Linked DNA regions of Blastopirellula sediminis. The protein of the gene in region 2 interacts with the protein of the main gene of each other region in a pairwise test. Links are inferred from orthologs where the notes say so. Each region holds a gene or a part of one and is shown on either strand. Other genes may lie near its edges.

Region 1 (8,691 bases), 1.3 Mb from region 2 along the record:
CGTCTTCTCTGGCGAGAACCTGCCGCACACGTGGCTTTCTGACGACTTCGTCGGCAAGAAGTTCGACCGGCACATCGCCTACGTCATTCAGTTCAGCATCGACTTCCTCGGCGCCACGTTTTTCGACGCGCCGGAACTGACCGACGTCCGGATGATGCTGCACAAAGCTCGCCGCGGCCTCCTCTTTGGCGCCGAAACGACGCACAAGGTTGGCGAGATCATGAAGCGGATGCCCGAGCAACAAGGGCTGCCGCAGCTGATCTCGCTCTTGGAATGCCTGAACCTGCTCGCCGAAGAAGGGGGCGAAGTCCTGGCCAGCGAAGGCTACACGCCGGGCTTCGACAACGCTTCGGACTGGCGCATCGACAAGGCCTGCAATTACATCAACGAACATCTGGAAGATCCCGAGCTGTCGCACGCTGCGATCTGCAAAGAAGTCGACATGAACCCGTCGTCGTTCAGCCGGATGTTCAAGCGAGCCACCGGCCGCACCGTGACGCAATACGTCAGCGAACTGCGGATCGGCATCGCTTGCCGCCTGCTGATGGAAACCGGCGACAGCATCCTGGACGTCAGCCTGAAGTCAGGCTTCGACAACCTGTCGAGCTTCAACCGCAGCTTCCGCAAGATCAAGCAGATGACGCCGCGGGAATATCGCTCGACCTTCCTCGAAGCGAACAAGACGACGGCCGTTCCGGTTTAGTTCGACGTTGCCGTATCAAGCGGCGCGCCAGCGCAACACTAGCCCGCAGCGCAAGCGAGGGAATTTGCGCGGCGCAATTGTCAGAGCTTCCCTACGCGTGGAGCCGAAAACATAGGCCCAGCTCTTCGCCAGATTCCGACCGCATTCCCTCGCTTGCGCTGCGGGCTAGTGTTGGGCAATTGCGAATCGCCAACTACGTCCGGTCTGCACAACGGACCCTACAAGAAGCAAGCCGACGAGCCAATAAAAAAAGCCGATCCAACTTGGATCGGCTTTCTTTGTTTCTTGCTTAAGCGGGGAACGCTTAGTCCCACCACCATTGGCCCGGGGCGAGTTCCGGAACTTTGATTTCGGCACGTTCCTTCTCGAGGGCGCCATTTTCGTCTTCGATCATCTGTTCCGGCAACAGGGCGTACTTCGGTTTGATCGAGACGCCGCCGCCGATCGGCGTGACCAGGCGATTCCCCTTCCAGACCGCGTTGACGGCGGTTTCGACCTGGTTCGGAGCGTTGTAGACTTCGACCGGGTAGCGGCTTTCGTCGTTGAAGACGCCGAGGTTCCAGTGGGCCTGACCGTACAGGTCGTACTCTTGGATGTAAGCGGCCGCGATCAGCATGTCGATCTGGTTACGCATCTGAGCGTAGACCGGCGAACGCTTGGCCAGTTCGGGATACGCCTTGGTGAAAGCCATGGTGAACATCCGGCTGGCCGGATCTTCGCCGCCCGACTGCACGCGACCGCCGTCGCGGGTCACCATTTCGTTTTCGCCAATCAGCTTCACGCCTTCGCCGACCAGTTCCATCGCCAGGCCGTCTTCGCTCAGCTTCACGCATTCGTAGTTCGGGGTAAAGAACCAACGCTGCAGAGCGTTCTTCGAACCGCCGCGCGACTTTTCGGTGTAGCTCGGAATCCGAACCGGAGGACGTTCCAGGCCGATGCCGATCAACTTCATGCGATAGTCCGCTTCGACCAGCGTCTTGGCGAAGTTGGTCTTCGGCGAGATGCCGGTGACGGTCACGTCTTGCTTGCCGAGGGCTTGCTGCATTCCCGGAACGAGCGTCGCCACGTTGATCTTGGCCAGGTCGGTCCCGACGCTGCGGAGATACTCTTGGTAGTTCTTCAAACCTTCCTTGGTCGGGTCAATCGAGACGCCGACGAAGTTCACTCCCTTGGTGCCAGGAGCGTAAGCACGCAAAGCGACGATCATATCGTCGAGCGATAGAATCGCTTTCCCGCTCGTCGTACCGACGGCGCGACCAGTAAGATCGCTGACGAATCCTTCCGCCGGACCGGCGATCACAATGTCGCCCGATTCGGGATAGAAGAAGACGTACTTCAACTGGGTCAAGCCGGCGAGATTCTTCATCTCTTCCGGAATGGTGTTGTTTTCTTCGGTCGCCTTGGCGAGCGCCGCTTCCAAGCGATTGAGCGAGATCATGCGAAGTTCGCTCGGCTTGGTCAGTTCCGGCGCCAAGGTCGCCTTGGCGGCTTGCACGCGCTGACGCATCAGTTGGCCGGTCGGATCCGAAGCCTGCTGCATCCGCAACACGCCCTGCGCGTCGACGTAAACGCCTGACTGCTGGAAGTTGTTATTGTTGTTGGTTTGAGCCGCGGCCGGCGCGACCAACAATCCGACTGCGAACGTCGCTAGCAGCAAGTGAAACAGCCGGGTCGAGCGGGATTCCATGTCTGATCCTTGGTCCAAATACGCAGCAAGAAAGGGTAGGCGCGAAATGCTCGCCGCTGATTCCAGCAGCGAAAGATGAGCGGGCAATAGCCGTTACAGTTAACCTAGGGCAAATTGCCGTAAGTAAGCTGTCCCTTTGATCTTAATTTGGGAAAATAGGGAAGGCAAGCAATCGGTAAAAAAGGCTCCGGCCGTGCCGATTTTTCGACATCGGCGGCCACAACCCTGCCTTCATTGCGCGCAAGCTATTTACAGATATAGACTTGCGCTAATTCTTGCTCGCCCGCCGTGCGTTTGGCGGGGCGGTGATCAGTTTGAAGTTCCCCTCTCCTAGCAACTGATCGACCCGATCTCGCATCTCCAGCGAGACGTCGACCCGGCGGGAAGTTCGCAACAGAGCCGCATGACCATCGGTCAGCTGCAGAACGAGCTGTAGATCGCAATCGCCCGGATAGGCCCGGAGAATCTCGTTCAAACTCGGCAGAATCTCGGCGCCATGGTGCGCTTCGTCGATCCGAATCCGGACCCCTTTGGTATAGCGGGCATGGGCGTCTTCGATCGGCACCAGGTTGTTGACGATCATATTCGCCTCGTCGTCACCCCCTCGTTTGTCGACTCGTCCTTCGACGATGAAGACCGCTTCCGTTTTTACCAGATCTCCGAAATTTGCGTATTGCTCCGGCCACATGATGCAGCGGATCGCGCCGTTGACGTCTTCCAGGTCGAAGTTGGCGTACTTCGTGTTGTTGCTTCCTGGACGAGCTCGCTTGGTATGGGCCAGCTTGATCGAGGAGATCATCCCCCCCATCACGACATCCTGCTTGTCCTTCATCTGCGGAATGTCAGTCGACGTGTGCGAGCAATAGATCGCGAACGACTTTTCGTACTCGGCCAGCGGGTGACTGGTGAGGAAGAAGCCGAGCACTTCCTTCTCGTAGAGCAGCTTCTCGCGTTCGTTCCACTCTTCCACTTCGGGCAGCTTCACCGCTTTGGGCGCCGAGCCGTTGGCTTCTTCCATGGCGGCGAACAAGTTCTTCTGCCCCGCTTTGCGATCGGCAAGCGCTGCGGCGCCGGCCGTGATCGCTTTTTCGAGCGCTGCGACCATCTGGGCGCGGACCGGATGAAGCGTGTCGAAGGCGCCAGCCTTGATCAACGTTTCGATCGCCGCACGGTTGCACTGCGACGTATCGACTCGTTCGCAGAAATCGAAGATGTCGGTGAACGGACCATCCTTGCGCCGCGCGGCGACAATCGATTCGGCCGCGCCGCCGCCGCAACCCTTGATCGCACTAAGCGCAAACGGAATTTTGCCGTCGACCACCGAGAACTCAACGTCCGACGTATTCACGTTCGGCGCGAGGACCTCGATCTGCATCCGGTCGGCGTCTTCCATATGCTCGACAAGCGAGTCTTTCGTCTTGAAGTTACGCCCGGAGATGTCGCCCGAAAGGAGGGCCGCCATGAACTCCTTGGGATAGTGGGTCTTCAAGTACGCGGTCTGATAGGCGACCAGCGCGTAGGCGGTCGAGTGGCTTTTGTTAAAGCCATAACCGGCGAACTTGACGATCATCTCCCAAAATTCTTCCGCTTCTTTCTGGGTCAGACCTTTCTCCGTCGCACCGATCATGAACTGTTCGCGGTTCTGCTGGATCAGCGACTCTTTCTTCTTGCTGATCGCCTTAATGCAGGTGTACGCTTTGGCGAGCGGAATGTCCCCCAAGCGATTCAGAATCCGCATGACCTGTTCCTGGTAAACCATCACGCCGTTGGTTTCAGCCAGGATCTCTTCGAGCACTTCGTGCTTGTATTCGGCCGCTTTGCGACCGTTTTTCACTTCGATGTACTCGTCGACCATGCCCCCTTCGAGCGGACCAGGTCGATAGAGCGCATTGGTCGCGATGATGTCGAGGAAGCTGTCGGGACGCATCCGCCGTAAGAGGTCGCGAATACCGCCGCTTTCGAGCTGGAACACCCCCTTCGTTTCGCCGCGTCGCAGCAATGCGAATGTCTCTTCGTCGTCGAGCGGCATCTTGTGGATGTCGAACGGCTTCCCTTCACGCTGTTCGATCAGATCGATCGCGTTGCGCAGAATCGTCAAGTTGCGCAAGCCCAGGAAGTCCATCTTCAGCAGACCGGCCGCTTCGACGTCGTTCATCGACCACTGCGTGATCAAGTCTTCCTTGCCGGTCACGCGGCAAAGAGGGACATATTCGGTCAGCGGCTGGTCGGCGATCACCACCGCCGCCGCGTGCGTACCGACGTTCCGCGCCAAGCCTTCGATCTTCATCGCCAGCGTCAGCACTTCGCGGGCTTCGCTGTCATGCTCGTAGGCGTTCTTCAGCTCTTCGCTCGCTTCGATCGCCGCCTTCAGCTTGATGCCGAGCGTTTCCGGCACCATGCCGGTAATCGCATTGACGCGATCAAGCGGCAAGCCGAGCGCGCGGCCGACGTCTTTGATCGCCGCGCGAGCCGCGAGCGTACCGAACGTACCGATCTGCGCGACGTTGTCTTCGCCGTACTTGTCTTTCACGTAGCGAATGACGAGCCCGCGCCGCTCTTTGTCAAAGTCGATATCGATATCGGGGGCTTCCAAGCGGTTTTCGTCGAGGAACCGCTCGAACAGCAAGTCGTACTTGATCGGGCAAACGTGGCTCATGTAGAGCGCATAACAGACGATTGCGCCGACGCCGCTACCGCGCGCGGTGGCCGGAATGTTTTGCTTCCGGGCTTCGACCACAAAGTCCCACACGATCAGGAAGTAGTTCGGGAAGCCAAGTCGGCTGATCACCCCCAACTCGCGGTCGAGTCGCGTCATGACGACGTCCGATAATTCGCCGCCGGGACACATCTCTTCGTTCCCTTCGTACCGCTCTTTGAGCCCTTGGATGCAGAGCTCGCGCAGGTATTCGTCGGCCGTCTTCTCCGGCGGCAGAGCGAAGGTGGGGAAGTAGCGTTTGCCCAACTCCAGGTCGATGTCGACCGTGTCGGCGATTTCCTGACTGCGCGAGACGGCATGCTCCAGCCCCGCGAAGTCGGCGTACATCTGATCTTGCGAACGGAGGAAAAACTGATCGTTCTCCATTCGCATCCGGTTGGTGTCAGTCCGGAACTTGCCGGTGTTGATGCAGAGCATCACGTCTTGCGCTTCGGCGTCTTCCTGATCGACATAGTGGGTGTCGCTGGTCGCAACCAACGGCACGCCGATCTTGTTGGCGATGTCGACGGCGCCTTCCAGTTGCATCCGCTGAATGTCGAGACCGTTGTTCATGATCTCGATGAAGTAGCGATCGCCGAAGACCTTCTCGAACCAACCCGAGATGTTGGCGCCTTCCTTCATCAAGTCTTCGGTCGACGTGCCGCGGAGGATTGCCTTCGAAAATTCACTGCTGACGCAACCGCTGAGGCAGATGATCCCCTCGCTATGCTTCTGCAGCAGCTCTTTGTCGATCCGCGGCTTGAAGTAAAAGCCTTCCAGGTAAGCGGCCGAGGCCAGCTTCACCAGGTTGCGAAAGCCAGTCCGGTTTTGCGCAAGCAGGGTCAGGTGATAGTTCGAGTCGCGCTGGCTTCCCGATTTTTCGAACCGGCTGCCCGGCGCGATGTACGCCTCGTAGCCGATGATCGGGTTGATTTCGTTCGATTTGCACTCGCGATAGAACTGCAGCGCGCCGTGCAGGTTACCGTGGTCGGTAATCGCCAGAGCGTTCATGCCGTGGCTCTTCGCCCGAGCGACCAATCGCGGAATCGACCCGGCTCCATCGAGCAGGCTGTAGTGCGAATGGCAATGCAGGTGGACGAAGCGGCGATCGCTCATCATTCCCTCCCAGGCGAAAAGAGCAGGCGTTCCTTCAGTGCGGCGAAAGCGTCGCCGCGGTAGACAGCTTTGATTCTAACCTGACGGCCGCAGGTTGATAACCATCAAGACTTTTTTGCGGGACTTCCCCAAACAATTTTTGCCGCACAGCTTGCCCAGCCGGCATCTTGGGTTCCAATAGAGATCTCTCCCGTTTTGCACATCCCTCGGAGTTCCCACCGGTGTCTCGATTTCTCTCGCTCGCCTGTTTGGCGTCGCTGCTGCTATTCCCCTCGTTTGTCCTGTCGGCGGAAACCAACGACGCTATCCGCGTGATGTCGTTCAACATCCGCTACGGCTCGGCCCAGGATGGCGAAAACCACTGGGACATCCGCAAGCCGCTGGTGGTCGAAACGATCCAGCGCTACAACCCCGACCTGCTGGGGACGCAAGAATGCCTACCGTTTCAGGAAGCCTACCTGCGTGAGCAACTGCCCGAATACGACTGCTATGCGGTCAGTCGCGAAGGGGAGGGGACCGCAGGTGAAAAGTGTGCAGTCTTCTTTCGCAAGTCGCGGTTTGAGTTGCTTGAAAAGGGGAGCGTCGCGCTGAGCGAAACGCCCGAGAAAATCGGCTCGGTCAGCTGGGACTCGTCGCTGCCGCGGATCGCGTCGTGGGTGAAGCTTCGCGACAAGGAGTCCGGTAAGACGTTTACCTTCTGGAATACCCACTTCGATCACCGCGGCCCGAAGTCGCGCGAAGAAGCGGCCAAGTTGCTGGTCGCCCAAATGAAAGCCGCCCCCGATAGCGGCCCGGTCGTTTTGACCGGCGACTTCAACACCGACGCCGGCTCGGCCCCCCATAAAACGTTGGTTGCCTATTTGACTGACGCGTGGGACGCCGCGAAGTGGGAAGGCTCGACCTGGACCTTCAACGGCTGGAAAGATCAAACGAGCGGAGCCCGGATCGACTGGATCCTCCACTCCGCCGGCTTCACCGCGGCCGATACGACGATCGACCGCTGGAAAAGCGACAGTGGCCACTACCCGTCGGATCACTGCCCCGTGACGACGACGCTGACCTTTACGAAGAAATAGCGGCCTACGAGCACCACAACGGATGCGGCGCATCCAACAGATGCGCCGGCTCCTTCGCCAGCGACCGAATCGATTGCTCCATCTCGGCGACCGCTTCAGCATTCGCATGGTAGGCGAGTTGAATCTCGAAATTCACTTCGCCGCCGGGGGGCAGCTTCACCACGCGATTCTGCTTCCCTTCAAACGACCGCGGATTCGGGAAATTGGTCGCCGGCTCGAGTCCCGTGACATAGCCGTCCGCTTCCGCCGCCGTGTTTTTCCAGATGGTAAAGCAAGGAAGCTGCCGCGCGTCGTAGGCGACCGAGATCCCGCGATCGCCGGCGCCGTTCTTCAGCATCGTCGGCGTCCAGCCATCTTCCCCGTGCGCGTTTTCGCAGAAGTAGACCATTTCCTCGAAGCCGACCTGCGGCCCGCGGTAGCGATCCCAGTTGCCGATCTCGCCCGCCGAGTGATCGTTCCGCGGGACAACCTTCTTGGCCGGTACAACCACCGTCGCTCCCTCGGACAAAACCGGGTCGCCCAGGTTGATGTGATACAGCATCTGCGCTTCGGCCGGCTTGGCCGAAAGATTGGTGATCGTATCCTTAAGGCGGAACCCTCGTTCGCCGCGGGCAATGCGGTACTCGACCGTCAGCTTCAAGTTGCAGAAGAACAAGCGGGTCTCGTAGACTTCGCCGCGAACGATCACTTCCCCATCTTCGGTGATCTCGGCGGTTACCTTCTGCGCCGGCTTGTTGGCGATGCGGCCATGCAGCGGATAAAGAAGGCGATGCGTCTGCGGATCAAACTCCGGCGCGCCGTTGCTTTCCAAACCGCAGCGGACCAGCAGTTCATCAAACCCTTCCAGCCAACCGATGCCGCTTGGTTCCGAGATCGGCACAAACGCCGGATGAACTGGTCCCGGCGTCGGCGAGCTCCAACCGATCCGCTGGCCATCGTAATGCGCATCCCAGACGCCCATGCCGCGCGTCGGCAAGATGCGCATCCGGAATCCGCCGCTCGTCACTTCAACGACGTCGACCCCTTGGGACATGCCGCCAAGCAACGTCCACTTCCGAATCGAAACGTCGCCAAACGGCTCACGAGCGAGCGTGGCGACTTCGCCGTCGAGCGTATCCAAAGCAAGGTTGTTTTCGGCGTCGAGTAACGTCCAAACCATGCTCGTCATCGCGGACCCCCAAACTGATTAGTGTGATCAAGACATTTTTTTGGCGCTTTACGACATCGCGATCACGATATCGCACTAAAGATAACCATTCCAGCACTGACCCGGCGTTAAGGGAAGCCCGTTTACTTGCGACTGCAAAAAAACCTGCTAAAACAGGCGTTTCGCGCGTCGCCGCCGATGCGTCCCCAGGGGCGCTGGACATGCCGCGCGACGCCGTCATTGGCAATGGAAATTTGTCCGCCCCTG
Region 2 (7,535 bases):
ACTCGACGCAGGCGAGAATAAACATGAACAGAATCGGTCCGGCGAATGCGAACTCGATCATCGCGGCGCCGGTGCGCTGCGCGATGCGACTACGTTTGGTCGGGCGAATTCGCTGCGGCGTCGGCTGCGTCTGACGGCAGTTCGACTCGCCTCCCAGGCAACGACGCAAACCTTCGCGGCAACGTTCGGCCAAGCGGCAAATGGCGAATTGACGGCTGTTGTGCGACATGGGACGCCTCTTAGTATTCCTTCATCATCGTGACCGATGACGTGATCGTAGGGGGCGAAAACATCCATCCTTGTAGCGTCGAGTTCTGAGCGACCGGAGCGGTGATCGAGATCGTCACGTCTTTGCCCGTTTTCGCTGTCGTGAATTTCGACGCTTCGATCGTCGCCCCTTCGATATGGCGATCGTTCAGCACTGACGCGGCGGCGGCGACGGCGATTTCATTGGTTGCATTCGGTCGCAACGCGGCGCGACAACCTTCGTAGGCGGCGATCGCGACGGTCTGTTTCAGGAACATCATTTCGGCGCCTTGAATCGCCGCCATCAAAATCAACACGACGACCGGCAGGCAGATGCCCAGTTCGGCCACGGCCATCCCGTGTCGTGATCGTTTGCTGCTCTTGCGTCGCATCGCTTAGCTCTCCTGAGGCGATCGGCCGCCACGCATGCGATCAAACAAGCGATTCAAATCGGAAGCGAATTCCTTCCAGTAGTCCTTGTCCCGCAGATTGAACGGCGGCGGCACTTCCCCATCGGCCGCCTCGTTGACGACGCGGCGGAAACGGATGATCGGACCGACGAAGCGATGGCTGAAGCGAATCAGGTCGTACGTGTAGATCGGCAACAAGCAGAACGCCGCCAGAATGAACGGCCCCTGGTTTTGCCAAACGCTGGCCAGATGTTGATTCATCGGCTCCAGCGGGTTGCAAAGGACCTGAACGGCGAACGAGATCACCAGTCCAACGACGAAAAACGTGGTCCAGTAGAACAGCATCCGCAGTACGATTCCCCCTTGGACCGAGGGATCGACATACCGAGCTCCGCGACGTTGATTCATCGAACTTCTCACCTAAAAATCGAGCGCACAAAATCTGCGTCTGACCCGAAAACGTAGGTCGCAGCTCACGACGATTTGTTAAAAGGCCACTTTTCACGCCAGGAAACCCGCAAATAACACGTCGATACGATCGGCGCGAGCCATAGAACCGGCAATTCCGCCTGTCTTTCCGTTGACCTGAAAGCGGCCGACCGGGTAGAGTTCCCGGCATGACGAACGAAGAACTGGAAAACGCGACCTTCTGCTGCCCCGGCCAGTCAGTCCCGGTCGACCGGGCGACTCATTTGGCGCGGTTGGCCCAGTTTTATCCGGAGTGCCGCGACTGTCCGCGGCGTGACGATCAGGCCGGCATCTCTCCCAGAATCGCCGCGGCTTGGCGGCAGGTCCCGCCGAAGACGCCACTTCCCCAGTTGTTGCACTATGAAGGGCTCGCCGCCGACCTGTTTCATCAGTTCTCCCCGGTCGAGGCGGCCCAAATCGCCGCCGCGTTTACTCGCAGCTTCTCCAATCCGATCGCCGCTCCCCTCCTCCTGGCTGTCGCCCACTCGGCGGCGATTGACCAGGCCGAAGCGATGGTCAACGTCTGGCGACGAGCCGGCTTCGACGTCGAGCTCGCAACCGATCCGACTTGCGCCGAAGTCGCCTGGACGATCGACCAACGAAAACTAGACGGCGGCATTTTGCTCAGCACGCCGAGCGGCGATTTGCGGCAGATCGAACTGACGATGTTCGGTCCCGGCGGAACCCCGTTTGCCAGCGAAGAACTTGCCCGGCTCGAACGTCAACTCCAAACGCCTAAGCCGCTCTCGCCGGCGCACCGTCAAGGGACGCTGGCGGAAATCGACATGTCCTCCCCCCATCTCGAACGCTTCGCCCCGTATCATCGAGCGCGCCGTCCGTTGCGACTGGTCGTCCAGTCGCCGTCTCGGGGATCGCTTCGCCAACTTCAGCAGTTGATTGCCCGCTCGAACTGCGAACTGTTCGTTCTGCCGAGCGGGGGCGACTGGAGCGTTCGTCTGGCCGCGGCGATCCGGCAGCATCGGGGCCATTTCGGCGTCTGGATCGATGGGAGCGGCGAATCGATCGAAGTTTTTGAAGAGCGTGGGTATCGCGTCCTGCAGCCGCGATTGTCGAAGCTACTGATCGAGGAAGCGGTCGCGTGGGAGAATGCGCCGCTCCGCGTGGCGTCGCCGCCGCCGCTGGAAGTTCCCCACGATGCGGTCCATTTTCCAACCGCCGCCGGACGAGGAGCGATGTTCGCTGCAATTCGCCAGTACGATTGCCAGCTGGGGATCGAGCCCAGCGGCCGCTACTGGTGGCGAAACCAACTTCCGACGTCCGACGCTTTGGGGGTCGTAACGCTCCTCTTGACCCGGCTTAGCCGCGACGACCGTAGCTTGTCGAGCCAGTTGATCTAGGTCATACTGCGGGTCGAATTATCGCTGGTTCGCCGCCACTATAGGGCGGCCTCTTTTTTTGCTGATGACCCATGAATCACCCTTGGATCGCCGATCGTACCGCCGCGTTTGACTCTAGCGGCATTCGTAAAGTCTTTGACCTGGCGGCGAAAATGACCGACCCGATCAATCTTTCGATCGGGCAGCCCGACTTTGACGTCCCGGAACCGGTGAAAGAAGCGGCGATCACGGCGATTCGCGAAGGGAAGAACGGCTATGCCCTAACGCAGGGAATGCCGGTCCTCCGCAACAAGCTGCAAGCGATGATCGACGCCGAGTTCGGCCATAGCGATCGCACGAACTTCGTCTGCTCAGGCACCAGCGGCGGCTTGGTCTTGTCGATGCTGGCGTTGGTCAATCCCGGCGATGAAGTGATCATCTTTGATCCCTACTTCGTCATGTACGAATCGCTGGTCAAACTGGTCGGCGGCGTGCCGGTGGTGATCAACACCTATCCCGACTTCCGCATCGATCTCGAAAAAGTTCGCGCGACCATCACGCCGAAGACGAAGCTGATCCTGCTCAACAGCCCGGCCAATCCGACCGGCGTTGTAGCGACTGCCGCCGAAGTGGAAGGCCTGGCCAAGTTGACGGCCGAGAAGAACATCGCGTTGATCTCCGACGAGATCTACCGCACCTTCACCTACGGCGAATTCGTCTCTCCCGCTAAGTTCAACGATCAAACGATCGTGATCGACGGTTTTTCCAAGAGCTACGGCATGACCGGCTGGCGCGTCGGTTACGTGCATGGTCCGTCAGCGATCATCGACACGATGATCAAGCTGCAGCAGTACACCTTTGTGTGCGCTCCGCAGCCGGCGCAATGGGCCAGCGCCGCGGCGCTCGACGTCGATATGAGCGAACATGTCGCAACTTACGCTCACAAGCGGGACATGATGCTCGACGGCATCAGCGATCTTTACGAAGTCTCCCGTCCGGAAGGCGCCTTCTACATCTTCCCTAAAGCGCCATGGGGAACCGGCAGCGAATTCGTCGCCAAGGCGATCGAAAACAGTCTGTTGATCATCCCCGGCAAGATCTTCAGCAAGCAAGACACGCACTTCCGCATTTCGTATGCAGCGCAAGATGAAACGTTAAAACGCGGCATCGACATGCTGCGAAAGATCGCGAAAGGTTAATTCGATTCGCCAGCGAGGCTTAAAATCGCTACACTAATGGTGGAAGTGAACTTATTCCTCCCCGGAGCGATTCGACATGAGCCTCGAACTCCGCCTATCGTCACGTCATTGGAGTTGCGATCCGATCGAAACCGTCGACGCCGCGACCGGTAAGATGGTGATGGAGCGTCCTCATCTGCCGATGACGCCGTCCGAACAATCGGCGGTCAAAGCCCTCTTGGACGAAGCGGCCGGTCAATCGATTGAGGAGGCCCGCGGTTTCGTCCATCTGAAAGATGGGGGCGATTTCCAGGTTACCTGCGAAAACTACCAACCGCAGTACGTCGAAGAGTTCACGCTTCGCGTCGAACATGGACTGACGCCTGACTTGCTTGATTTTCTGATCAGCATTCTCGACGCGGGCAACTTGATCCTGACGTCGCAGCGCGACGGTTCGTCGATCAGCTTGAAAGAAGCGAACTTCGACGACGCTCCCGAAACGGTCAAGCCGCGAGCCGTCTGCCATAGTCGTGATGAACTGAAAGCAATTCTCGAACACGGCATCCGCGACGACCAGCGTCTGGCGACCAAGTCGGTCGAGATTTAGATTCGTCGAGCATTCTGCGTCACAACACTAGCCCGAGGCGCAAGCCGAGGGAATGTGGTGGGGGCAATGACGAATGTCAAAATCAAAATGTCGAATGAAAGAGGTTTCGTCATTCGAGCTTCGACATTCGTCATTTACTTGCGGCCGCACTCCCTCGGCTCGCGCCTCGGGTTAGTGATTGACTTACTCGGTCGGCGGCGGCAAACGAAGCGGCATCCGTTCTTGCGGCGGAGCGCCGCAAGCGGCCAGGCGAGCACGAATGTCCTGGATCAATCGCTGTTCCAGTTCGCAGTCGCGACCGATCGGAATCCAGCCGAGAGTCGTCGTTTCGCGAACCGCGGCTTCCTGCTCCATCCGGAGCGTACCGTCATGTCGCAAAAGGTCGAGATCGGCGATATCGGTTCGGCGTCCATGCAAGTCTTCCAGTTCCTTGCGAACTTCGACGTCGATCAAATAGCCCCCCTGCTCCGGCATGACTCGGACGATCACCGTGCGGCGAATCGTCTGCAAGGTGCTTTCCAGCTTTTCATAGCCGCGGGTCGAATCGGTCCGCCATGGCTCAAAGATCGTCGAGCCGATTGTCGGAAAGGTTTCGAGCCGCCCTTCGGTCAACTGCCCGGCGACCAGCCGGACGCGCTGTTCATCTCGAATGCGAAAGTTGTCGTCGACCGCATCGACGATTTGCTCCCAGAGAACCTCATAGTCTCCAAATTGGACGAACGCAGGATTCTCGGTTGCGTAGGCGGGCGGCTGACCGGCTCCGACCCACGACGGCAGCCGTAGCGCATGGCAGCCCGCGGAGAGGGTCAGAATCGAAATGAGTATCGCCAGTCGCACCACGCTTGAAGCGCCTTTTATTGCGTTGCTTGTCAATCGGCGGCCAATGTCCCCGACCAGGGGGCGGAGAAGCGTCGCAAAAAGAGACGACGGCGGCAAGGTCAGCTTTGGGGGAAAGCGGACGGAGCTAGCGGCGTCGACACTAACCCGAAGCGCGAGCCGAGGGAGTGCGGCCCGGAAATGCCTAATGACGAATGTCTAATGACTAAGGAAGGAAAGAATTCCGAAGCAAGACATTGGTCATTCGGCATTAGTCATTCTGAATTTGACCGCACTCCCTCGGCTCGCGCCTCGGGCTAGTCTGTCGTGCTAGCACAAAAAAAACTTTCGGCGGTGGGGCCGAAAGCTGATATTGGCTCGACGGTGGGTCTGCAGGTTGCGGAACTAGCAGTAGTGCCCGTCCATCCCCAGACGCATCTTCAGTTCTTCAAACTGCTGCTGGTACTTTTCGCTGGAGGAGTGAACGTGCTCCGCTTCGGTGATAAAGCGAATCTCTTCGCTGCTGCGGATGCAACGGTCGTCCAGGATCTCGGCGAACGACTTCAGTTCGTTGCCGTAGACGATCAGCAGCTTGTGTTCGTCAAACTGAACTTCCAGCGGAATGTTCGGGTTCAGCACGGCGATGCCGGTGCAGCCGTCATTCAGCAGCAAGTCTTCGTATTCCCACAGGATGCTTTTCAGCACCGGCATATCAATATGTTCGCGATACAGGTCGACGTGACCGGCGCCTTCGCGAGTATGACTCGTTTCCAACACGACGTCGACTTCGCCGCCGAGCGGTTCGAGCAGGTCCATGAAGACGTCGAACAGCACCGACTTGGTGGCGGCGGCCATCAACACCGGGACGCTGGATCGGGTCTCTTCGTCATGATAAACGTCGCGACGATAACCTTGGCTCGGCACCACCTTCAGATCATAGGAAGGTCGAACCGCGTCGGTCAGCTCAAAGCCGTTATAGCGATTGACGCCCAAGTGGGCTTCAATCTGCTCTTCCGACAAATGCTCGAAGCTATTGCCGGTCGGGGCCGTTGCGCCGTCGTGGAAGACGTTTTTGAAAAATCGTTTTAAGAAGCCCATGTTGACCTCTACCGCCTCTTCCGGTGATCTCGAGAACTGAAACCCCGTTGGTTTCAACGCTACGAAATCTGGTTGATAGTAAAACCCTAGAGCGACCTTCGCTCGCTTGCCCGCGAAAACCTTGAACTCGGCGTCGGCTTGGCGTTAACCGCACGCGACAATCCGAGCGATCGCTCCATTCGACAACGTGCTGGCCAAACCGGCGAAAAGCCGCACAACGACCAGTCGCCGACTTCGATTTGGAACGTTTCCGATGCCGTTTCTGTAGAGATCATAGCACCGTGAATTGAACCAATTTGTCCCTTCTCTCCAACAATTTGAAAAAGATCGCGGCCGTTTGGTTGACTCCAAGGATGCGGTGAAGTTTTCCTGCAACAGACGTGATGAAGAGCGGCAACGAGTTGTCTGATATACTGCCTAATGTCCCGTCTGTAACGAAGGAGCCGAGCCGTTGAATACGATCCTCCGCAGTCTGCCGCTGGTAACGATTGTTCTACTGGCGACGTCTTTATCGATCGGCTGTACGACCCAGGTCGCACAGAGCGAGCAAACGCAGGTAATTGAGCCCCAACAAGCGGAGCAAAAGCCGGCTCCGGCGCCGCAGAAACCGCGCAACGACCTGCAGCCGAAAGAAACGCTGCACGAACTTTGGTCGGCGGTCGTCCAGCAAGGGAAAAAGATCGGCAACTCGCACGAGGTGGTCCGCCGCGTTCAGCAGGCTGACCGCGAGTTGATCGAATCGGTTTCGACCGAGAATATCGCGATCCGGCGTCAGCAAATCACGATTGAAATGCAGGTCGTCAATCGCTTCCTCGAGACCCCGGACGGCAAGCTCGTCTCGTACGAAACGTCGATCGAACAAGGGGGCAACCATTCATCGGTCGCCGGGCAGGTTTCAGCCGACGGCAAACAGCTCATGATTACCACCACCGGCGCCGGCAAAAGCTTTTCGGCGCCGATCGCCTGGAAACCAGAGTGGGGAGGCGTTTACGCCGCATCCCAATTGCTCGAAAACCCACCGATCGAGCCGGGGCAGACCCGCGAAACGACTGCGCTGGTCCCTACGATTAACCAGGCCTGTCAGATCAAATACGTCGCTGGCCAGCTGGAACCGGTCAAACTTCTCGACGGCAGCGAAGTGGAGCTCCTCAAGGTGACGAACAAGATCGCCTTGGGGGGGAAAACGCTGATGGAAGTCCCGATGTGGGTCGACCGCGAAGGGAACTCGGTCAAGATGGAGCCCCCTGGTCCAGAGATGGTGATCTATCGCTGCACCAAGGAGTTCGCCGAGTCGCCGATCGAAGCGATCGAGTTTGACCTGGCCGCCGAGACGATCGTACCGACCCCGGAACCGCTTCCCGACGTTCATACCAAG
Region 3 (7,462 bases), 660 kb from region 2 along the record:
CGCTCTCCCGAGTTCGATCGGTTCGCGGTCGAGCGTTACTACGCAATGCTCCCCCGAATTCATTCGGCGGAAGGGTTGCCGATGCAGTTCTGGCTTGTGCTGGGAGGAATCGAAGGGCTGATTTTTTGGACCGGAGCGATCGTCATCGTCGCCGCCATCTGGCAGCGCGCGGTGCTGAACTACTATGTTTCGGGCCTCCGCCAAAAAGCGAAGACATTTCGCCGGACTCCGTCAGTGGCCGAATATTGCGGCCAGTTCCACGGTCCCTCCGAAGAGGATCAGGGAGGAGCCGCCGCGGCGATGTATTACTGGCTCGAAGGACACCTGACCGAGCGGGTGAAAATGACCGGCGGCGACATCGTCCGGTTTCGCCCTTTCCGCGTATTGGCCCTCCCCTCGTGGGTCCATCTCACGCTGTCGCGCTGGAAACAGATTTGGAACAAGATGCTGCCCGACTGGGTGAAGACGCCCCCGCCGGCGTCGCTGGCCGAAGTTTTCGGCGTTTATCGGATGCATCGCGTCAATCGCTTGCTGATCTGGACCACCTTTACGCTGATCGCATTCATCTGGCTTCGCTGGGCCGCAATGGCCTATCTCGGCATGTAGCCTCGAAATCCCGGCCCATCCGCCGTGGGGCGAACTATGATAGAACTCAGGCCTCCAATTGCGGGGAAAACGGGGCCTTATCAGTATTTGTTCGGTGGCCGGCCTTCCGCATCCACTACCTAAATCCCCTAATCGCTGTTGTCAGCGAAGGCCGGATTTGTTCCACTCTGTTACCAAGCTTGATTGCCCGGCCTGCATGATTCGCCCGCTATGGCTCGAACTTTCGTCACTGACTTCGTCTCCATCGATCCCAGCCCTGAATGGGCGGTGAAACTACGCGCGTACAAAGACGACGTGCGGCAGTTGGTGGGAGATCAGGCCTATCTTGACGATCCTCCCCACATCTCCGCCTACCTGGCCCGTTTTGCGGAGGGGATCGAAATCGACGAGACGATCGCCGAAGTCGCCGCCAACTTCTCTCCGATTGCCATCGAACTCGACGGATGGCACGTCTTGGAAGCCGATCCTTGGACGGGAGAACGAACGCTGACGATCCATGTCAGCGAATCATCTTGCCAACAGCTGCATGACCTGCAATCGCAGATTATCGCCGCGATCAGCGATCAACGTGACCGAGAAGCGACGCAACAACATTACAACAATGTGTTGGCGAATTTTTCCCCCTTGCAGCGCGAATCGATTGAGAAGATCGGCTTTCCCTTTTGCGGCGACGCCTGGGAGCCGCAATTCGTGATCGCGTCAATTCGCAAACCCGACTGGAAGCGGGTCGCCGATTCCCTTCTTCATCAGCCTCCGACCGGACAAGCGGTCTGCAGCAGCGTGACCCACTATCGCATCATCGATGGCGAAACCTATCCGCTGCAGCGCTACGACCTGCGCTGATCCATCTCCTCGCCGCCGTTTCAAAATAGGCAGCTTTGGCGAGTTTGAACGAGATGTTCCGGCAACAAATTGCGGAGAACAGTTGACAGCACCCCGCCTAACAAGCGAATGTAGTGCGAACGATGCTCACCATGGACGACTGCAACCGATTGGAAAAGGCGAATGCGAGAATTGCGCAAGGGAAGATTTCGCCAGACATGCTACGGCATGATGCGCTGGCCTCTTGCTTTGGCCCTTGTCGCTTGCTGTCCGCTGTTGGCGACGGCGCAATCGCCCGACATGTTCAATCCGTCGAGCCCAGACGCCGCTGAAATCCGCGAGCTGTTCTACCTGGTTCTGGCGATCTCAGCGATCATTTTTCTCTTGGTCGGCGGGGCGCTCGCCTACTTCATTGTCCGCTTTCGCGATCCTCCTGGCGCACCGCGCGACGATACCGAACCGCCGCAGATTTACGGCAGTCAGCCGATTGAAATTGCCTGGACGCTGGCTCCCACGCTGATCGTTTTTGTTCTCAGCCTGGTGGTGATTCGCTCGGTGATTGCGATGCGATCCGATCCGCCGGAAGCCGGAGTGATTCGCGTGCGAGCCGTCGGTCATCAGTGGTGGTGGGAATTTGAATATCCTGACTACGGATTCACGACCGCCAATGAGTTGGTCATTCCCAGCTCGGAAGTCGACGCCGAAAAGCCGGTCTATCTGCAACTGGAATCGGCCGACGTCATTCATAGCTTCTGGATCCCGAAATTGGCCGGCAAGACCGACCTGGTCCCGGGACAAACCAACCGCATGCGACTTCAGGCCGATACCCCCGGCTTGTACGAAGGACGCTGCGCCGAATACTGCGGCACCCAACATGCCCGGATGCTGATCCGCGTCAACGCAGTTGAGATGGCGGAGTTTGAGAAGTGGATCGAAAACCAAAAGCGTCCTGCCGTGGTCGCTCCGGGAGTCGAAGCAGGCCGCCAGATCTTTATGGATCAAGCCTGCGCCAATTGCCACACGATTCGCGGCGAGCCGGCCGTCGGCAAGTTTGGCCCCGACCTGACCCATCTAATGAGTCGCGAGACGATCGCCGCCGGCGTACTCGAAAACAATCGCGAAAACCTCTCCGATTGGTTGGCCGATCCCGATCACGCGAAGCCCGGCAGTCGGATGCCGAACATGCGGCTCAGCCCGACGGAAGTGAAACAGTTGGTCGATTATTTGATGACGTTGGAATAACCATGGCGATCGCCGAATCAGGACAATCGAGCGCATCGTCGCCGCTGGTCACGCAACTGCACGGTTGGGTCACCACGGTCGACCACAAGCGCATCGGGATTATGTACATCCTGATGAGCTTCTTCTTCATGGTGGTTGGCGGTATTGAAGCGCTGCTGATCCGGATGCAGCTGTGGGTTCCCGACAACACGCTGATCGGCCCGGACACCTTCAACCAGCTCTTTACGATGCACGGCACGACGATGATCTTCTTCGTCGTGATGCCGATGCTGACCGGCATCGCCAATTACCTGGTGCCGCTGATGATCGGTTGCCGCGACGTCGCCTTTCCGCGTTTGAACGCGCTCGGCTTCTGGCTCTCGCTCTTTGGCGGCTGCATCCTTTACACCTGCTACTTTACCGGCGACGCGCTCTACGGACTCGGTTCGGCGCCGGACGTCGGCTGGTTCGCTTACGCTCCTCTCACTTCGCCGGCGTACGCACGCGGCGGCGCCGTCGACTACTGGATCTTGGGAACTTCGGTCAGCGGCGTTGGCGCCCTGACCTTCGCCGTCAATCTGGTCGCCACCATCCTGACGATGCGGGCTCCCGGCATGAAGCTGAATCAGGTTCCTTTGTTCGTTTGGATGATGTTGATCGACGCATGGCTGATTCTGGTCGCGTTTCCTCCACTGACGGCGGCGCAGATCATGCTGATCCTTGATCGGTATGCCGGGGCGCACTTCTTTGATCCGCAAAGCGGCGGTTCGGCGCTGCTCTGGCAACACTTGTTCTGGTTCTTCGGGCATCCCGAGGTTTACATCATGGTGTTGCCGGCGTTCGGCATCATCTCCGAGATCATCCCGGTCTTCTCTCGCAAGGTGATCTTCGGCTACGCGTCGATGGCGGCGGCGACCGCGGCGATCGGTTTGATCAGCCTGGGCGTTTGGGCGCATCACATGTTCACGGTTGGCTTGGATGATCGGCTCGACGCCTATTTTTCAGCCGCGAGCTTTTTGATCGCGATCCCGACCGGCATCAAAGTCTTCAACTGGACGGCGACTCTCTACGGCGGTCGGTTGCAGATGCGCACGCCGATGTTGTTCGCCCTCGGTTTCCTCAGCATGTTTTTGATCGGCGGTTTGACCGGCATCATGCTGGCGACCGTTCCCGTCGACTGGCAAGTCTCGGACAGTTACTTCCTGGTCGCCCACTTCCACTACGTGCTCTTCGGCGGCAGCTTGTTCGCGCTGATGGGAGGCTGCTACTACTGGTTCCCGAAAGCGACCGGCAAAATGCTCAGTGAGAAGCTCGGCCTCTGGCACTTCTGGCTCCTCTTCATCGGGTTCAATCTGCTGTTCGGGCCGATGCATATCTCCGGCATCCTCGGCATGCCGCGCCGCGTTTACACCTACCAGGCGGGACAAGGCTGGGAGTTCTGGAATCAGGTTTCGACGGTCGGCGCCTTCATCATGGGCTTCGGCATTCTCTTCTTCTTTATCAACATCGCCGTCTCGCTTCGCTCAGGCAAAAAAGCAGGAGACGATCCGTGGGACGCATGGACGCTGGAATGGGCGACCAGCAGTCCACCGCCGTCGTACAACTTTGAACAAATCCTCGCGGTCCGCAGCCGGCGTCCGCTTTGGGATCTGAAACATCCGGAAGACCCGGACTGGAAATATGAGTAAGTCAACCGCCGACGAAGCCCTTGAACTACCGCCGGTCGAAAGCAGTGAATTTCCGCTGACGACTGCGCAGGTCGGAATGGCGGCGTTCCTCTGCTCCGAAGCGGCGTTCTTCAGCACGTTGGTCGTCTCCTATTTGATCTACCTTGGTCAGGATCAAAGCGGTCCGACCCCGGCCGAATCGCTCAGCTTGACGCGCGCCGTGATCAATAGCGCGTTTCTGCTCGGCAGTAGCGGCACAATCATGTTGGCGATGAACAGCCGCAAAGCGAACAGCCTTGGCGGGTTTAGCGTTTGGATGTTCGTGACGATCGCGCTCGGCGTGATGTTTTTGGTCGGCACCGCCTACGAATGGGAAGAGCTGATCTACAAGGACGGTCTGACGATCAGTCGCAATCTGTTCGGAACGACGTTCTTCACGTTGATCGGCTTCCACGCGTTTCACGTCACGATCGGTCTGGTCTTGCTGACGATCATCACTTGCCTGGAACGGGCCGGTCGCTTCTCTGCAAAGAGCGAAGCTCCGGAACTCGTCTCTTGGTATTGGCACTTTGTCGATGCGGTCTGGATCGTGATTTTCGGCGTCGTTTATTGGATGGGAACGTAACAAGCCGCCATGACTGAGTCCTCTTCCAATTCCGAAACCTCGCCGCATCCCGAAACGATCGCGATGCCGCGTCCGACCGCATGGCCGATGGTCTTGGCCGCCGGCGTTGGACTGCTCGCACTCGGTATTCCGACCAACATGATCTTCTCGCTGGTTGGCCTCGGCATCATCATCACCTCTCTCTACGGCTGGTTCGGCCAACTTCTTACCGAGGAAGCGGAAGTCGAAGAGCCCTTGGTCGCGCCGGAGCTACGAGCCAAACCGATAAAACCTTCGCACAAGCGAGTTCTCGCGGCGACGCCGGGACAACGTCTCGAACTGCCGGAAAAGGTCCATCCCTATTCAGCCGGCATCAAAGGCGGACTCGCCGGCGGCGCCGTGATGGCGGTCGTCGCGTCGATGTACGGTTTGTTCAGCGGACGAGGCTTTTGGTACCCGATCAACCTGCTCGCCGCAATGATCTTGCCGGACTTCGCCGACAACACCATCGCCGAACTCGCCCAGTTCAGTCTGGCGGCGCTAATCATCGGCGTCGTGATCCATTTGGCGACGTCGCTGATGGTCGGCCTCTTCTTTGGCGTGCTGTTACCGACGCTTCCGAGTTCGCCGGTCTTTTGGGGCGGCGTCGTTGGTCCGCTTCTCTGGTCCGCTTTCATCTACGCCTTCATGGGCGTCCTGAACCCAGTCATGAGCCAATACGTCAGCTGGCCCTGGTTTATCGCATCGCAGTTCGCCTTTGGCATCGTCATGGGATTGGTGGTCGTACGATCCGAGAAAATCTCGGCCCAGAGTCTGACCCCCGCGACCAATCGGGAGTCGCACGATGGCTAGAACGAACGCCTACGCTCCTTTCGCGACGCTGCTGTTCGCCGCGCTGCTGGTCGGCTGCGGCAAGCCCGACCCGGCCGATCGTTTCGTTCGTCCCGAAGACGTCACCGATTTCGTTCAGCTCTTCCAGACCAACTGCTCCGGCTGTCACGGCGCCGCAGGCAAACTCGGCCCCGCGCCGCCGCTCGACGATCCTCTGTTCCAAGTGATCGTCAGCGACGAACAGTTGCACCAGACGATCGCCAACGGCCGCCCCGGCACACTGATGCCGGCGTTTGAAAAGAGCCAAGGTGGCGCGCTCACCGCCGACCAGGTGCAAATCATGGTCGCTGGAATTCGCGAGACCTGGAAACCGAACGCAGTCTCTTCGAGCAACCTTCCTCCGTATCAAGTTTCGGTCGAGGATCCGGCCGGCTTGAAAACGGCGAACGTGAAAACCGGCGAAGAGTTGTTCGAAACCTCCTGCGCCAAGTGTCACGGCGACGCCGGCGTTGGCGAGAAAGAGGAGGCCGGGCCGCTCGACGATCCGGCGCTCGCTCGCTTGATGAGCGACATCGTCCTCCGCCGTTTGATCATCACCGGTCGCCCTGATCTGAAAATGCCCGACTTCACGACGACCGGAAAACATTCGCATACCGGCGAGCCGTTCACCTCGGAGCAGATTTCCGACATCGCCGCCTACGTTCGCTCGCTGCAAAAGCCGACCGCTGCCGCCACGGAGCGCGAAGTGGAACAAGAAACCGCCAACTGATTGATCATGACGCACTCGACATCCAACTCGAATCCTCCCGACGAAGAACGTCGCGGCCTGCTGAAGTGGAGCGCCATCCTCCTGGGAAGTCTGGCGACTGCAGCCGCCGGAATTCCGATCGTCGGCTTCCTGCTCGGTCCGCTGCGCAAACGGGATGACCAATGGACGACCGCCGGCAAAGTCGAAGACTTCCCGGTCGGACAGACGCGTCTGGTCGACTTGCAAAACCCGCTGCATGGCCTGGGTGACGGCGACGCCGGCAAGATCGCGATCTACGTGCGCCGCGCCGATGAAGCGACCTTCCAGATCTTCGCCGTTAACTGCACGCATCTCGGCTGCCCCGTCAATTGGCTGGCTGACGCGGGGCTGTTCATGTGCCCTTGTCACGGCGGCGTTTTTTACGAAGACGGCTCGCACGCGTCGGGGCCGCCGCCGCGGGGACTTTATCAGTACGAACATCGCCTGGAAAAAGGGGACCTGCTGGTGAAGCTGGGACACCTGCCGACCCTTCAGCAACCTGGTTAACGCGTAAGTCGCATGAACACGATCAAGCAAATCTGGGACTGGCTCGAACATCGGCTCGAGCTGCGCGATTCGCTCTGGCCGGTGATGCGTCACCCGGTTCCGGCGGCGCTCGCCAAGCCGGTCGGCTGGTGGTACGTCTTTGGCAGCATGACCCTCACCTTTCTGATGCTGCAAATCGTGACCGGCATCTGTTTGGCGATGGTCTATCAACCGACCGCCGAAGACGCCTACGCGAGTCTCGAATACCTGAACTACGAAGCGCCGTTCGGTTGGCTGATGCGGGCAATCCACTACTGGTCGGCGACCGGCATGGTGGTGATGCTCTTCGTCCACATGTCGCAAGTCTTTCTGATGGGCGCCTTCAAGTACCCGCGCGAACTGACCTGGTTGGTCGGCGTTGGCCTGTTGGCGATGACG

The links.
Region 1: the proteins of LOC68_RS20335 (region 2) and dnaE interact in binary tests that used the Escherichia coli proteins (3 or more experiments, as listed by UniProt). The link is inferred for Blastopirellula sediminis from one-to-one orthologs.
Region 3: the proteins of LOC68_RS20335 (region 2) and ctaD interact in binary tests that used the Escherichia coli proteins (3 or more experiments, as listed by UniProt). The link is inferred for Blastopirellula sediminis from one-to-one orthologs.

What each region holds. Positions count from the first base shown.
Region 1 is NZ_JAJKFT010000010.1:834,397-843,087, forward strand. The notes cover bases 2,459-6,600. They hold dnaE (DNA polymerase III subunit alpha), read right to left. Parts: upstream 6,202-6,600; coding sequence 2,659-6,201; downstream 2,459-2,658. Other genes in these bases: LOC68_RS15000 (endonuclease/exonuclease/phosphatase family protein), read left to right, coding at 6,423-6,600. Outside these bases: helix-turn-helix domain-containing protein, read left to right, coding at 1-703; DUF1598 domain-containing protein, read right to left, coding at 1,008-2,390; more of endonuclease/exonuclease/phosphatase family protein, read left to right, coding at 6,601-7,277; aldose 1-epimerase family protein, read right to left, coding at 7,282-8,436. UniProt on the Escherichia coli protein: DNA polymerase III is a complex, multichain enzyme responsible for most of the replicative synthesis in bacteria. This DNA polymerase also exhibits 3' to 5' exonuclease activity. The alpha chain is the DNA polymerase catalytic subunit.
Region 2 is NZ_JAJKFT010000010.1:2,141,787-2,149,321, reverse strand. Bases 1,621-4,606 are described here. They hold LOC68_RS20335 (pyridoxal phosphate-dependent aminotransferase), read left to right. Parts: upstream 1,621-2,553; coding sequence 2,554-3,660; downstream 3,661-4,606. Other genes in these bases: LOC68_RS20325 (hypothetical protein), read right to left, coding at 4,430-4,606; LOC68_RS20330 (hypothetical protein), read left to right, coding at 3,737-4,246; LOC68_RS20340 (hypothetical protein), read left to right, coding at 1,621-2,482. In the rest of the region: TadE/TadG family type IV pilus assembly protein, read right to left, coding at 1-229; TadE/TadG family type IV pilus assembly protein, read right to left, coding at 240-638; hypothetical protein, read right to left, coding at 642-1,064; more of hypothetical protein, read left to right, coding at 1,274-1,620; more of hypothetical protein, read right to left, coding at 4,607-5,083; hypothetical protein, read right to left, coding at 5,468-6,160; transglutaminase-like domain-containing protein, read left to right, coding at 6,612-7,535. UniProt on the Escherichia coli protein: Shows aminotransferase activity with methionine and histidine as substrates, and to a lesser extent also with phenylalanine.
Region 3 is NZ_JAJKFT010000010.1:1,481,303-1,488,764, reverse strand. The notes cover bases 2,092-5,004. They hold ctaD (cytochrome c oxidase subunit I), read left to right. Parts: upstream 2,092-2,672; coding sequence 2,673-4,337; downstream 4,338-5,004. Other genes in these bases: LOC68_RS17715 (hypothetical protein), read left to right, coding at 4,951-5,004; LOC68_RS17720 (cytochrome c oxidase subunit 3), read left to right, coding at 4,330-4,941; coxB (cytochrome c oxidase subunit II), read left to right, coding at 2,092-2,670. In the rest of the region: pentapeptide repeat-containing protein, read left to right, coding at 1-606; 2'-5' RNA ligase family protein, read left to right, coding at 817-1,449; more of coxB, read left to right, coding at 1,612-2,091; more of hypothetical protein, read left to right, coding at 5,005-5,772; c-type cytochrome, read left to right, coding at 5,765-6,520; QcrA and Rieske domain-containing protein, read left to right, coding at 6,527-7,045; cytochrome b N-terminal domain-containing protein, read left to right, coding at 7,058-7,462. UniProt on the Escherichia coli protein: Cytochrome bo(3) ubiquinol oxidase is the terminal enzyme in the aerobic respiratory chain of E.coli that predominates when cells are grown at high aeration.